One region of the Embleya sp. NPDC127516 genome, then DNA from elsewhere that is predicted to be linked to it. Evidence: riboswitches for the same ligand, from Rfam matches in the RefSeq annotation. Region 1 holds a riboswitch; each other region holds the start of a gene.
What was found. A riboswitch is a leader RNA that binds a small molecule or an ion and turns the genes downstream of it on or off. The one in region 1 is predicted to bind cobalamin.
Positions count from the first base shown of each region.

Region 2: linked by a shared signal. The riboswitch ahead of ACIRL2_RS36860 (CoA-acylating methylmalonate-semialdehyde dehydrogenase) and the one ahead of ACIRL2_RS22960 (ABC transporter substrate-binding protein) in region 1 are both predicted to bind cobalamin.
Region 3: linked by a shared signal. The riboswitch ahead of ACIRL2_RS24215 (cob(I)yrinic acid a,c-diamide adenosyltransferase) and the one ahead of ACIRL2_RS22960 (ABC transporter substrate-binding protein) in region 1 are both predicted to bind cobalamin.

Region 1 covers NZ_JBIWJT010000011.1:245,844-250,668, reverse strand. Annotated here, with positions in the region: gene ACIRL2_RS22965 (FecCD family ABC transporter permease) at 1-1,097, opposite strand, end outside; gene ACIRL2_RS22960 (ABC transporter substrate-binding protein) at 1,094-2,110, opposite strand; cobalamin riboswitch at 2,232-2,470, opposite strand; gene ACIRL2_RS22955 (DeoR/GlpR family DNA-binding transcription regulator) at 2,685-3,488, opposite strand; gene galT (galactose-1-phosphate uridylyltransferase) at 3,624-4,730, shown strand; gene galE (UDP-glucose 4-epimerase GalE) at 4,736-4,825, shown strand, end outside.
Region 2 covers NZ_JBIWJT010000025.1:130,695-135,519, reverse strand. Annotated here, with positions in the region: gene ACIRL2_RS36880 (hypothetical protein) at 1-41, shown strand, start outside; gene ACIRL2_RS36875 (DUF1330 domain-containing protein) at 62-397, opposite strand; gene ACIRL2_RS36870 (nuclear transport factor 2 family protein) at 600-977, opposite strand; gene ACIRL2_RS36865 (hypothetical protein) at 1,245-2,081, shown strand; cobalamin riboswitch at 2,282-2,452, shown strand; gene ACIRL2_RS36860 (CoA-acylating methylmalonate-semialdehyde dehydrogenase) at 2,654-4,153, shown strand; gene ACIRL2_RS36855 (acyl-CoA dehydrogenase family protein) at 4,158-4,825, shown strand, end outside.
Region 3 covers NZ_JBIWJT010000012.1:171,675-176,499, forward strand. Annotated here, with positions in the region: gene ACIRL2_RS24200 (ABC transporter ATP-binding protein) at 1-368, opposite strand, end outside; gene ACIRL2_RS24205 (DUF5708 family protein) at 642-836, shown strand; gene ACIRL2_RS24210 (Ig-like domain-containing protein) at 1,039-1,584, opposite strand; cobalamin riboswitch at 2,210-2,336, shown strand; gene ACIRL2_RS24215 (cob(I)yrinic acid a,c-diamide adenosyltransferase) at 2,395-2,988, shown strand; gene ACIRL2_RS24220 ((2Fe-2S)-binding protein) at 2,964-3,779, shown strand; gene ACIRL2_RS24225 (hypothetical protein) at 4,148-4,825, shown strand, end outside.

The DNA of each region.
Region 1 (4,825 bases):
CCGCCGACCAGCGAGGTCACGATGCCCACCGGCAACTCCTGCGGCGCGAGCACCGTACGCGCCACCAGGTCGGCGCAGATCGCGAACACCGCGCCGAGCAGCGCGGCCACCGGCAGCGCGCGCCGATGATCCGCGCCGACCAGCAATCGCACCACGTGCGGCAACATCAGGCCGACGAAGCCGATCACGCCGCTGACCGCGACGACGACCCCGGTGAGCACCGCCGCGAGCAGGAACATGCCCTGCCGAAAGCGCTGGACGTCCAGGCCGAGCGCGGCCGCGCTCTCCTCGCCGGCCAGGAGCAGGTTGAGGTTGCGCGCCTGGAGCAGCAGCACCACCAGGCCGATCGCGAGCGCGAGGGCGGGGACGAGCAGCAGGGTCCAGCGGGCCGAGCCGAAGCCGCCCAGCGTCCAGAACAGCACCTGGGCGGCGAGTTGCGGATCCGGTGAGGTCAGCACGAGCAGGCTGGTCAGCGAGGACAACACGGCGCTGACCGCGACGCCGGCCAGGACCAGTCGCACGGCGGTGACCCGGCCGCCGGAGCGGGCCACCGAGAAGACCACGAGCAGGGTGATCAGTCCGCCGGTGAACGCGGCCGCGTTCAGGGTGAGCGCGCCCAGCGAAAGGCCGCCGATCGACGCGACGCCCCAGCGCATCACCAGGACCGCTCCGGTGGCCGCGCCGGAGGAGACGCCGAGCACGTCCGGACCGGCCAGCGGGTTGCGCACGATCGCCTGGATCACCATGCCCACCACGGCCAGCGTCGCGCCGACGACGGCGGCGAGCAGCACCCTGGGCAACCGGGTGTCGGCGATGATCAGGTCGTGTGCGCGGCTCCACGACGGCCGCACCCACGCGTCTCCGCCGACGCGATGCGCGAGGATGCGCCACGTCTCCGACCAGGGCACCGACACCGACCCCACCAGCAGCCCCGCCGCGGCCGCCGCGAACAGCGCGACGAGGAGGCCGCCGACCACCAGCGGAAGGCGGACCCGGCCGCCCGGGACGACCGCCGCACGGCCGACCGGTGGTGTCGGCGGGCCCTCGCCGCGCAGGACCGCGACCCGTACCGCCACCGGGTCCCGATCGACCGTCACGGCCGGTCGGGGTGCAGTTGCCTGGCGAGTTCCTCGACCGCGTCCACCGAGCGCGGCCCGGGCTGCGCTACGGACAGCGAGATCACCGGGAAGGCGTTCGCGCGCAGCGCCGGTACGTCGGCGAGTACCGGAGTGGCCTTGAGGGTGGCGATCTTGGCGTCGACCGGCGGCGTCACGTAGTCGTAGATCAGCACCACGTCCGGCTTGCGTTCGGCCACCTGCTCCCAGGAGACCTTGGTCCAGCGCTCGTTCAGGTCGGCGAACACGTTGGTGCCACCGGCACGGGTGATGATCTCGTTGAGCATCGAGTTGCCGCCGGTGGTCTGCGCGGCGTCGGCGCCCGAGTTGTACACGAACACCTTGACCGGCGCGGCGCCGGCGAGCCGCGCGGTGACCGCGTCGAGCCGCTGCCGGAACGCGGCGGCGGAGCGCTCGGCGCGCTCGGGCACGCCGAAGATGCCGCCGATGGAGCGGAGTTCGCCGTAGAGCTGATCGAAGGTGACCGGCGCCTTGGCGCAGCCCTCGGGGTTGAGGTGGGTCTTGATGTTCAACTCGCCGAGCCGCGCCCGGGTGTGGCCGGACGACTCGGAGAAGCCGTCCGGGTAGCCCGAGTAGACGAAGTCGGGGGTGGCTTCGAGGAGTTTCTCCAGCGAGGGTTGCGCGTCGGCGAGCACCGGGATCCGCGCGTACGGCTCCTTGTACTTGTCGCCGATGGTCCGGCCCTTGAGGTAGGCGGTGCCCACCATCCGGTCGGCCAGGCCCAGTTCGAGCATCAGCTCGGTCGCGTTGGAGGTCAGCGTCGCGGCGCGCTGCGGCGGCCGGTCGTAGCTCGTGGTCACACCGCAGTTGTCGGTGTCCGCGTACGGCTTGTAGGCGGCGGGTGCGGGAGCGGCGGCCTTGTCGTCCCGCACGGCGCCGCCGCACGCGGTCGCGAACAGCGCGAGGGCGGCCACCGCCGCGGCCCACGAATATCGGTGTGCCGCCGGCATCCGCCCGGGTATCTGCGTACGCATCGTCGAAGCTCTCCCTTGCGAGTCCTCGTCGGGGGAACTCGGGAGGGAGTACGGCGGCGGACACCGCACGGCGCCGTCGTCCGACGGACCCGCCCGCGAGGTCCCGGAAGTCCGCGTGCGTGAGGCGTACGCGGGCGACGGCAGGTCTTCGGACTCGTGGGCGGGTCCCGGGAGCCACGGGTGTGGCCGGGATGCCTACCGGTCGTCGCTTCCCGGGACCCGTTCGACCGGGGCCCAGTGCGTGATGACGACTTTCGTTCCCACTTACCGCTGCGGGGCAGTTCCGGATTCGCACCGGATTCCCTCTTGCGACACCCGGAATCGGTCGAAGCCGGGTGAACCGTTCGCAAGGGCAGCCTAACCAGGGCGCCTCGACCGTCGAGCGAGGGGGCCGGGACGGGCGCGCCGAGGGTCGCGGCGGCCGAGTGAGGGGCCACGGCGGGAGGACCGGCTCGGGTCCGGGCAGGGTCCCGCGCTCGGGTACGTGCCCACCCTTACCCGCTTCGCGCCGTGCCCGCCTACTCCGCGCGCTCCGGTACATGCCCACCCCGCACCCGCTGCGCGCAGCGGCCGCCTACTCCGCGACCAGGATCTCCAGCCCCACGTCGCGCAGCGCGTCGAGCGCCTCCGCATCGGCCGCGCCGCTCGTGATCAGCAGGTCGATGTCCGCCAGCGGGCACACCTCGGCGAGTTCGACCCGGCCCAGCTTCGAGCCGTCCGCGACCACGACCCGGCGACCCGCGGCTCGCAACATCGCGCGTTTGGCCTCGGCCTCGGGCAGGTTCACATTGGTGATGCCCCCGGTGGGATGCACGCCGTTGCAACCGATGAAGACCGTGTCGGCGTGGATCCGCTCCAGAATGTGGTCGCCGAGCGGATTGATCAGCGAGTGCTGCAACGGCCGCAGCGTGCCGCCGGTGACCACGACCGAGAACCGCGGGATCGCCCGTTCCAGCTCCAGGGCGATGGTCAGCCCGTTGGTGAACACCACGAGGTCGCGCAGTTCCTCGCGGTCCACCAGCGCGCGGGCCACGAACGTGGTGGTCGTGCCCACGTCCAGCACCACGCTCTCGGACGGCGACACCAGTGCCGCGGCCGCCCGCCCGATCAGCGTCTTCGCCGGCGACGCCGAGGTCAACGCCTCCTCGAAGGACGGCTCCACCCGGGGGTCGCGGCCGGTGAACATCGCGCCGCCGCGGACCCGGCGCAGCCGGCCCTGCCGCTCCAACACCTCCAGGTCGGCCCGGACCGTCACCCGCGAGATGCCGAACGCCTCGGCCAGGTCGGTGACCTTGGCGAAACCCCGGTCCGCGATCGTCGCTGCCATCCGGGCGCGGCGGCCCTCGGCGGGCAGTCCGTCGGTGTCGTCGTCAGGCATGGGCAGCATCTTGCGGACACCTTTCGAAACTTGTCAAACCGCAGGTGACCCCCGGTCGATCCCGCCAAATGGCAAGCCTGCCGGCATCTTTCCTTTCTCATTGACAAGTTTTGGAAAGCTTCGCAAAATGAGCGCATGAAGAAGACGCAGGCCGTCATGGCCGACGGTCGCGAGATCGTCTACTACGACACCCGGGACGACGCGGTGCGCACCGCCGTCGACCACCGCGATCTCGCGCCCGTGGTCAGTGGCTCGGAGATGCGCTACGACCGACTGCTCGACGAATGGGTCATGGTCGCCTCGCACCGGCAGACCCGGACCCACCTGCCCGCCGCCGACGCGTGCCCGCTGTGCCCGTCCACGCCCGAGCGGGCCACCGAGGTCGCCGAGTCCGACTACGAGGTCGTCGTCTTCGAGAACCGCTTCCCGTCCATGTCCGGCTCCTCCGCGGCCGACGGCGGTCCGCCGGCGGGCCCGGAACCCGGCTGGGACCACGCCCCGTTCCCGCGCCGACCGTCCGGCGGACGGTGCGAGGTGGTGTGCTTCACCCCCGAGCACGACGCGTCCTTCAAGGACCTCACCCCCGAGCGCGCGCGCCTGGTCCTGGACGCGTGGACCGACCGCACCGCCGAGTTGTCCGCGCTGCCCGGCGTCGAGCAGGTGTACTGCTTCGAGAACCGCGGCCGGGAGATCGGCGTGACGCTGCCGCACTCGCACGGGCAGATCTACGCCTACCCGTTCGTCACCCCGCGCACGGCCGCGATGATCGCCACCACGACCGCGCACCGGCACCGCACCGGCCGCAACCTGTTCGACGACGTGCTGGCCGACGAGCGCGCGGACGGGTCGCGGATCGTGGCCGAGGGCGGGCACTGGACGGCGTTCGTGCCCGCCGCCGCGCGCTGGCCGTACGAGGTGCACCTGTACCCGAACCGCCGGGTGCCGGACCTGCTCGCGCTGGAGGAGGCCGCGCGCGCCGAGTTCGGCGCGATGTACCTGGACCTGCTGGGCCGCTTCGACCGGCTGTTCGACGGCGAGCCCGCGCCGTACATCTCCGCGTGGCAGCAGGCGCCGGTCCGCTCGGGGCGCCAGGACTTCGCGCTCCACCTGGAGCTTTTCTCGATTCGCCGGGCACCGGGCAAGTTGAAGTACCTTGCCGGGAGCGAATCGGGGATGGGTGTGTTCATCAGCGACGTGCCGCCGGAGACCGCGGCGGCACGACTGCGGGAGGTCGGCGAATGAAGCTCATGGTCACCGGCGGCGCGGGCTACGTGGGCAGCGTCGTCGCCGCCCACCTGGTCGCGGCCGGCCACGAGGTGGTGGTGCTCGACGACCTG
Region 2 (4,825 bases), on a different contig from region 1:
CGGACCTGACCAGGGCGGCGGACGCTCTGGGCACGGGCTGACCACCAGCCGAACCCGAGCGCTACTCGGCGCGCAGGGCCTGTACGGCGCCGCTCGGGTCGTACCCCTCCGGCACGCCCTCGATCAGGATGATGTCGCCCTTGATGTGCCGCGAGCGCAGTGGCGCGATCCTGCGGTACGCGGGCGAGTCCCACCAGGCCCGCGCCTCGGCGACCCCGGGGAAGCCGATCATCACGACGCTCCCGGCCCAACTGCCCTCCAGCACCTCGTGGGACGTGACGTGCACGAGGTAACGGCCGCCGTAGGGCCGGAAGGTGCCGGGGAGTTGTTCGATGTAGTCGGCGATCTCGGGGTGCGGGGCGGCGTCCTGCAGGTTGGCGATGATGTAGGCGGGCATGGCTACTCCTTCGGGGGGTCGATTCCACGAGCGGTGGGGGCATTGCGTCGGGGTCGCTGCCGGGCGACGGGCCGACGGGCAGCCGGTCCGGCAGGTGCGTTCGGGTTCCTCGGGGGACGCGGATCCGGGAAGGGAAGGGCGCCGCCCGGACCCGCGGTATGCGGGCGCGCGTCGATCGGTCCGGGCCGCGGCGGCCCGTGCGTCACAGACCGGCGGGGACCTTGTCGAGAAAGCCGTGTACGGCCTTGATCCGGCCCGTCGCATCCAGGACCGCGACGTCGAACCCGACGACCGGCGCCTCTGCGCCCTCGGGGCCGAGGTGCCACTGGAACCGGACGACGTCGTGGTGCCCGTCCACCGGGCCGCCGAGGGTGAACACCAGTCCGGCGAATTGGCCCTGGACCACGCCGATGAGGCCGGTGATCCCGTCGTGCCCGACCACGGCACCCAGCGGGTCGGTATACGTGGCGTCCTCGGTGAACGCGGACGCCACCAGCGCGCGGCGCTTGTCCGCGTCCGGCTCGTTCCAGCCGGCCAGGTAGTTCTCGACGGTGGCGGTGTAGTCGATGGCGGCGCTCATGGCGTCCGTCCTTTCCGGGTCGCTCCGCCGGGCGTGCCCGACGGGTTCCAGTGCTTTGTCCTGCGCGGTTCCAGTCCTGCTTTCCGCAGGTCAAGACGTTACGGACGATCGAGCGCCTCGGAATCAGTCACGCATCAGTACTTGCATCGGTATGCGACACCCCATGGGGCGGCGGTCCGTGCGGACAGGTCTGCCGGAAACCATCGGCACCGCATGTCGTCCGCGCCCGGTGACCCCCATACTCTCGTCGTGCGCATACTTGTTCGGGTGATTTTGCCGCTATCCCTCGCGGCCTCCTTCGCGGTCCCGTTTCTGCTGGTCCGAGGTCCCTCGGGGATCGTCGCGGGGCTGCTCTTGGGCTACCTGGCCTTCCTGGGGCTGGGAATGCACCAACGAGCCGGTGTGGGGTTGCCGCTGTTGCCTTCCAAGGCGGACCGGGTCGCGCTGAAGCGGAACGCGCAGGTGATCCGCGCGCTGCGTCGTGGTGACGTCGAGGGGGCGCACGAGCACAGCAAGGGCTTTCCCGACACGCCTGTGGGTCAGGCGCTCGGGGCCGTGTCCCAGTGCATGGTGCTCTTCGCGCGAGGACACGGCCCGGCGGGGGCGGAGGTCGTGCGCCGGTGGTCGGCGGCGCATCCTCGCGACGACGCGCTCGGCCGCATGATGTCGCACGCGCACACCGACTTCTCCGCGATGCTGCTGGTCCAGGGTTCGGCGGACGCGGCCGCGATGTTGCCCACACTGCGCCCCGCCGTGGCGGGTTCCGGGCGGGCCCATCGCCGCAGGGGCTGCGTGGCCGAGTTCGCCTTGGACCTGTACGAGGGGCGCGTGGAGCGGGCGGCGGCGCGGGCTCGCCGATGGCGTCGGCGCGCCGCACGGCAACGGAGTCGCTGGATGGGCGCCGAGTGCGAATGTCTGCTTGCGATCTGTTCGGCCGCCGCGGGCGACCCGGACGCCGCCCGCGCCGCACTGGCGAACGCGGAGCGTCTGGCGTACGCCCACCCGGCCATCGGACTTGCCCGCGCCCGAGTCGAGGCGTGCGCCGCCGCGGCGGTGCGGCTCGAACCCACCACGGCCGTCACGGAGCCGAAGCACATCCGATAGCCGCGCAGGCGGGCGCAGATCCCCCTCCGGCACGGCAAGGCACCGGCACCACACGTCGAACGTGCGCACGCGTGCACCCGCCGCCCCCGTTCCGGCGGTGACGTCCTCGCGATGCCCGGACCGCCACCTCGTCACGTCGCTCCCGCACGCGATCAAGCTCGATCGGCGCTGGACTTACTAGGACGTCCGACTATATCGTCTTGAACTACAAGGTCCGCGGTGCAGGGAAGTCGGTGTGAATCCGGCACGGTCCCGCCACTGTGACCGGGGAGTGCGCTGCCGAGGCACCACGCCACTGGCGAAAGCCGGGAAGGCGGGCGGCGTGTGTCGATCCGGAAGTCAGGATACCGGCCGCGGGTATATCCGTGTTGTCCACGAGGATGGAGCAAACACGCATGACGCCGGTCTGCGCACTCGCCCCGGACGATCTTGCGAACGTCGAGGTCGTCGGGCTCGCCTGACCACCCTCACGTGCCACCCGACCTCGGCAACTCCGCTCCCCGAAGCGGCGGTTGCCGTGGTCGGGTCATTGCCCCGCCTCCGGATCGCACCTGACGAGAGACAGGTCGTTCATGGTCCGCGAGCTTTCCCACTTCATCGGCGGCAAGCACGTCCAAGGCGCGTCCGGCGCGTTCGGCGACGTGTACGACCCCAACACCGGACGCGTGCAGGCGCGCGTCCCGCTGGCCGACCGCGCCGACACGCTGGCGGCGATCGCCGACGCCGAGCAGGCACAACCGGCGTGGGCCGCCTGGAACCCGCAAAAGCGCGCCCGGGTGCTCTCCCGATTCCTGCAACTGGTCGAGCCCGAACGCGATTCGCTCGCCGAGCTGTTGTCGGCCGAGCACGGCAAGACCATCGCCGACGCCCACGGTGACCTGCAACGCGGCCTGGAGGTTGTGGAGTTCGCCGTCGGCATCCCGCACCTGCTCAAGGGCGAGTTCACCGACAACGCGGGTACCGGCATCGACGTGCACTCGCTGCGCCAGCCGGTCGGTGTGGTCGCCGGCATCACCCCGTTCAACTTCCCGGCGATGATCCCGCTGTGGAAGATCGCCCCGGCCATCGCGTGCGGCAACGCGTTCGTCCTCAAGCCGTCCGAACGCGACCCCTCGGTACCGCTGCGCCTGGCCGAGCTCTTCCTCGAGGCGGGACTGCCGCCGGGTGTGCTGAACGTGGTCAACGGCGGCAAGGAGTCCGTCGACACACTGCTGGAGGACCCGCGCGTCCAGGCGCTGGGCTTTGTCGGCTCGACCGCGATCGCCGAGTACGTGTACACCTCGGCCACCGCGCGCGGCAAGCGCGCCCAGTGCTTCGGCGGCGCCAAGAATCATCTGATCGTGATGCCGGACGCGGACCTCGACCAGGTCGTCGAGGCCCTGATCGGCGCCGGATACGGCTCCGCGGGCGAGCGCTGCATGGCGATCTCCGTCGCGGTTCCGGTCGGCGCGGAGACCGCGGACGCGCTGGTGGCCAAGCTCGTCGAGCGCATCGCCACGCTGCGGGTGGGCCCCTCCCACGATCGCGACGCCGACTTCGGCCCGTTGGTGGGTCGGGACGCGCTCGCTCGGGTGCACGACTACCTGGACATCGGCGTGCGCGAGGGCGCGAAGCTGCTCGTCGACGGCCGTGACGTGCGCGTCCCCGGCCACGAGGACGGCTACTTCGTCGGCGCGTCGCTGTTCGATCACGTCACGCCCTCGATGCGGGTGTACCGCGAGGAGATCTTCGGTCCGGTCCTGTCGGTGCTGCGCGCGGCCGACTACGAGGACGCGCTGCGACTGGCGAGCGAGCACGAGTACGGCAACGGCGTGGCGATCTTCACCCGCGACGGCGACACCGCCCGCGACTTCGGTCGCCGAGTGAACACCGGCATGGTCGGCGTCAATGTGCCGATCCCGGTACCGGTGGCCTACCACACGTTCGGCGGGTGGAAGCGGTCCGGATTCGGCGACCTCAACCAGCACGGACCCGACTCGATCCGCTTCTACACCCGGACCAAGACGATCACCTCGCGTTGGTTCTCCGGTGCACGCGAGGCCGCGAGTTTCACCATCCCCACGATGGGCTGACCCGATGAGCACCCTCACCGAGGATCAGCTCGCGATCGTCGAGACGACGCGGGACTTCGCCCGCGAGCACCTCGCCCCGCACGCGATCGAGTGGGACCGCACCAAGCACTTCCCCGTCGATGTCCTGCGCAAGGGCGCCGACCTCGGTCTCGGCGGCATCAACGTCCGTGAGGACGTGGGCGGTTCGGGTCTGAGCCGACTGGACGCCGCACTGATCTACGAGGCGTTGGCCGGCGGTTGCCCGAGCATCGCCGCCTACTACTCCATCCACAACATGGTCGCCTGGATGATCGACCGCCACGGCAACGCCGAGCAGCGCCACAGGTGGCTCCCGGACCTGTGCGCGATGCGCGGTCTGGCCAGCTACTGCCTGACCGAACCGGGCGCGGGGTCCGACGCCGCCGCACTGCGCACGCGCGCGGTGCGCGACGGGGACCACTATGTCCTGCACGGGGTGAAACAGTTCATCTCCGGCGCCGGGTCCTCGGCGGTGTACGCGGTGATGGCGCGGACCGGCGGGGACGGCGCCGACGGGATCTCCGCGTTCGTCGTGGAAGCCGACTCACCCGGGCTGTCCTTCGGCGCGAACGAGCTGAAGATGGGCTGGAACGCCCAGCCCACCCGCCAGGTGGTCCTGGACGGCGTGCGTGTGCCGGTCTCCCACCGGCTGGG
Region 3 (4,825 bases), on a different contig from region 1:
TCCACCGTGAGGGTGGGCAGCAGGTTGAACGCCTGGAAGACGAAACCGATCCGCTCCCGACGGAGCCTGGTCAGCGCGTTCTCGTTCAGCTCGGCGAGGTCTCGGCCGGCCACCGCGACCGTGCCCGACGTGGGTCGGTCCAGGCCGGCCGCGCAGTGCAGGAAGGTGCTCTTGCCGGAGCCGGACGGACCCATCACGGCGGTGAACGACCCGTGTTCGAAGGCGAGGGTGACCCCGTCGAGGGCGGCGACCTGGGCCGAGCCCTTGCCGTACACCTTGCGCACCGCGTCGAGCCGGACGGCCGGTGCCCCGGCACCCTCCCGCTCGTCCCCGATCGTGTGTCGTGGCCGTGTCGGTCGCCCGCTCACGTTCGTCCCTCCGCCGTTCCGGCCGCTCCCCGTTCACGGCACCGGATCCACGCTAGGAGCGTGCAACGGGCGTGCCCATGGGGCTGGCCGCCCTCCGGGGGTGGGGCCCGCCCCCATTCCCGGAGGCCCCGACGAACCCACCGGCCGCGGCGAACCCGGACAGGGCCTAGGCCGAAGTGTGTACGCCGGTTCGTTCCCGCGGAGGGCGTGCCGGGCCGGGGCCCGGACCTAGCCTCATAGCCGTACCCGCAGGTCGAGTGGAGGAGGAAGACCGTGGCGAAGGCACGCGGCTCGTTGACGGCCGGCCTGTTGAGCGCGGTGGTGGGCGGAGCCCTGAAGCTGTTCGCGGACGACGTGGACACACCGGTGGTCGCGCTCGGGAAGATCGGTGTCGTGTTGCTGATCGTCGGCATCGCCGAGCTGCTGTACGGGCTCTACCAGCTCACCCAGGAGGCCCGGAAGGGCTGACCGGGGCGACACCGGCCGGACCGAGGAGGCCCGGAGGGGCCGATCGGGGTGACGAGCCTGGGAAGGGCCATCAGACCGAAGAACCCCGGAGCAGCCGATCGGGGGAAGAGCCCCGGAAGGGCGATCAGGCCGAAGAACCCCGGAACAGCCGCCGATCCGGGCACGGAACCCCGAACGGCCGATCGAAGCGACCCGGGCCCGCTCAGCCGGGCCGCCGCCGGCCCGGCCGCCGGTGGGCGACGAAGGCCAGGACACCCGCCCCGAGCAGGGCCGAGCCGAGGAAGGCCACGAGCAGCGACCCGCCGCCCGGATCGATCCCGGCGCGCGGACGCGCCGCCGACGCGGCGGAGGGCGCGCGGAGTTCGTCGACGCCGCGATGGACGCCGAGCTTGCCCGCCCGGGTCTCGACCGGCCGGCCGGACGCTCCGGGGCCGGCCGCCACGTCGATCCGCACGCTCGCGGTGGCCTCGCGGCCGAGCCGGTCGACGATCGTGTAGCGAAAGTTGTCGCGTCCGGTGAAGCCCGGCCCCGGCGTGTACCGCAGCACCGAATTCGCGTCGCCCCGCTCGTCCGGCTGGAGCACCAGGCCGTGTTCGGGATTGGTGTACGACAGCACGACCAGCCCTTCGCCGGAGTCGCCGGCCAGGACCGGGACGTCCACCGACTGCCCGGCGCGAGTGCCCACCCGATCGGCGACGGCACGCGGGACGGGTGGCAGGTTCGGCTCGGGCTGGTCCCTGGACCGCACCCGGTCGCCGGACCCGACGGGGCGCCCGGCGCCGGCGCTCAACAGCGATGCGGATGGGGTGGGGCCTGCCGTCCCCGCGCCGAGGGGTCCGGCGGGCGGGGCGGTATGTCCCGACCCGGCGTCGAAGTCCGCAGCGGAAGGAGTCGGCCGCGCCGAGCCGGCATCGAAGAGCGGTACGGAGGAGGTGAGATGCATCCCCTCGGGACCGAACCACCCCGCGCAGGCGGCTGGATGCCCCGACCCGGCTCCGAACAGCGACACACAACACGCCAGGAGCACGCCCGCTCGACGTACCCGACCCACCCGACGCGTCGGACCGGCTGGTTCAGGTGTTCCGGACACCGTGGACACGCATACCTCCGGCACTGATTTCCCGGCACGGCCGGATCGCGGATCGACTCACCGGCACCCTCCGGTGCCCGTCGGCACCCTTCGGCGCCGATACCGCCGGGCCGACGCCGGCCGAGGGAGCCGCTCTCGGAATCCGATCCTGGGCTTTACCCGCGCCGGTCCGGGGCTCGGCGCGCGGACCGGCGGCAAGCTTCACCCGCACGCGTGGTCCGGATCCGACGGTGGACCGGGCCCGTCGCGCGTGTCATGGTGGGAGGCGCAAGGCGACGGCGGTACGAGGAAGCCGGTGTGAATCCGGCGCGGTCCCGCCACTGTGATCGGGGAGCGACTCCCGAACCGGCCACGGCCCCGAGACGGGTCGGAAGGCCGGGAGGAGCGATGATCCGAGAGCCAGGAGACTCACGTCGTCGCCACCTCACCAACCGGGGCGGATTTCCCCGAGAGAGGCCGGTGCCGACCATGTCCTTGGTTTTGAGCCGGATCTACACCCGTACCGGCGATGCCGGCACGACCGCGCTGGGCGACAACTCCCGTACGCGCAAGACCGATCCGAGGTTGGCGGCGTACGCCGACACGGACGAGACCAACGCGGCGATCGGGGTCGTGCTCGCGCTCGGCGACCCGCAACCGCAGACGCGCGCGGTACTGGCGCAACTGCAGCACGACCTGTTCGACGTCGGCGCCGACCTGTGCGCGCCGATCGCCGTGGGGGACACCCGGCTGCGGATCACCGAGGCGGACGTGGCCCGGCTGGAGGAGCACTGCGACGCGTTCAACGCGGAACTGGCCGCGCTGCGTTCCTTCGTACTGCCCGGCGGCAGCCCGGCCGCGGCCCTGCTGCACGTGGCCCGCACCTCGGCCCGACGTGCCGAGCGCTCGACCTGGGCGCTGATCGAGGCGGACGAGCGGGCGACGGCAGGCGGTGCCGCGACCGTCAACCCGCTCACCGCGCGCTACCTCAACCGGTTGTCCGACCTGCTGTTCGTCCTCGCCCGGCGGGCCAACGCCGACGGTGCGGGTGATGTGTTGTGGCGTCCGGGCGACAGCCGCTGACCGGCGGGCGGTCGCGGTCCCACGGCGGCGGGCCGCTGCGCCGGCTCGCCGACGTGGGGCCCTACTTCGAGCTGCGGACCGGACCGATCACCGACGGCGCGGGCTTTCGGCCGTTGGCCGAGCTGTACGACCCGGCCGCGCCCGCCGCGTGGGCGGCCCGGGTGGAGCACGTACGGGCCCGGCTGCGGACCGAGGAACCGCGTGTCGCCGCGTCGATCCTGTATCTGGGCGTGGCCTCGCGGCTGTGGTCGGTGGCACTGGGTGCGGCGGTGCTCGGCCGGGTGGTGCCCGACCTGGATCCGGCCCGGACGTACTGGCGCTTCCCGGACGCCGGGCCGGTCGAGTTGTGGGCGCCCGATCCGGAGCCGGCGCCGGTGCCGGACGATCGCTCGGGGATCGAGCAGCTGCACGACGCGGTGCTGGTCGGGCATCTGGTGCCGCTCGCCGGGGCGACCCGAGCGGTGGTGCCGGTCGCCGAGCGGCTGCTGTGGGGCAACGCCGCGTCGGCCCTGGTCGGCGCGGCCCGCGTGTTGCACCGGCACCTGGCTCCGACCGAGCCGGAACTCGTCGCGACCACACGCGTGTTCGCCGACGGCCTGTTGGCCGCAGGCCGGTTGCGTGGAACCGGCCTGCACGGTGCGCTCGGCGCGTTCCGCCGCACCACGTGCTGCCTGTACTACCGGATCCCCGGGGGCGGTACGTGCGGCGACTGTGTCTTCCACGACAAGCCGCCGCGGCCGACCCGGACCCGGATCGGGTCGTCGGCATCGGGTCGGGGGAACGCGGGCTGAGCACCGTCGGCCTGCCCGTTCGGTTCGCTCGGGGCACCGGGAACCGTGTGTCGGGTCCCGCGCGGAGCGGCCGATCGGGTGAATCGGTCGGACACGCCGAGCCGCGCATCCGGGTGACATTCCCGGATCCTCGGCCCGGTTGTTTCTAGCCTCGGCCACGAGACACCGAATCCGGCATCGACGAATGCGAACGCCGGGGCCGTGTCCTCGGTCCTGCCGGGTCTGCGCCCCCGGCAGGATCGGGGAGACGGCCCCGGCCGTCGAAGGCCCGCCGAGGACGAATGACCGGGCGCCCCCGGGGCAGGCGCCAGGCGCGGTCCTCGGCGGTGACGCGAGGACATCGAGACCGTGAAGAGGAGTACGCACCGATGAGTACCCCAGGCCGAGACTCCGGCGGCAGGTCCGCGTCGCGCGATCCCGACGAGGTCGCCGCGTTCCCGACCGTCCTTCCCCCCGCCGTCGAATCACCCACGCAGAGCGCACTCCCGCAGCAGGAGCCGACGCTGAGCCGCAAACGTGAGCAATTGGATCACGCGGTGGAGGAGTTGACCCAGGCCGAGCCGCCCGAGACGGTGCACCGCAAGGTGGGTGAGGCCGCGGAGCAGGTCGGCCGAGGAAGCGACCGTGCCGCGGGGCGGGCCCGACGCCGGGCCGAACGGCTCGAAGCGGCGGCCGGCGAAGCCGTCGAACAGGCCGCGGGCACCGTCCGCGACCGGGCCGGGGAGGCCAAGGACGCCGCCCGTGACCGGGCCGGGCAAGCGAAGGACGCCGCGCGGGAGGGGGCCGGGCAGGCCAGGAAGGCCGCCCGCGATCGGGCCGAGCAGGCCAAGGACGCCGTCCAGGACCGAACCGAGCACGCCAAGGACGCCGCGCGGCAGCGGGTCGAGCAGGCCAAGGAGACGGCCCGACACAAGACCGCGAAGGCCAAGGAGGCGGTCGGCCACCGCGCCGAAGAGCTCATCGAAGCGGCCGGACACCGCGCCGAGCAGGCCAAGGAAGCCGTCGAGCACCGGGCCGGAGAGCTCAAGGAAGCGGCCGGACACCGC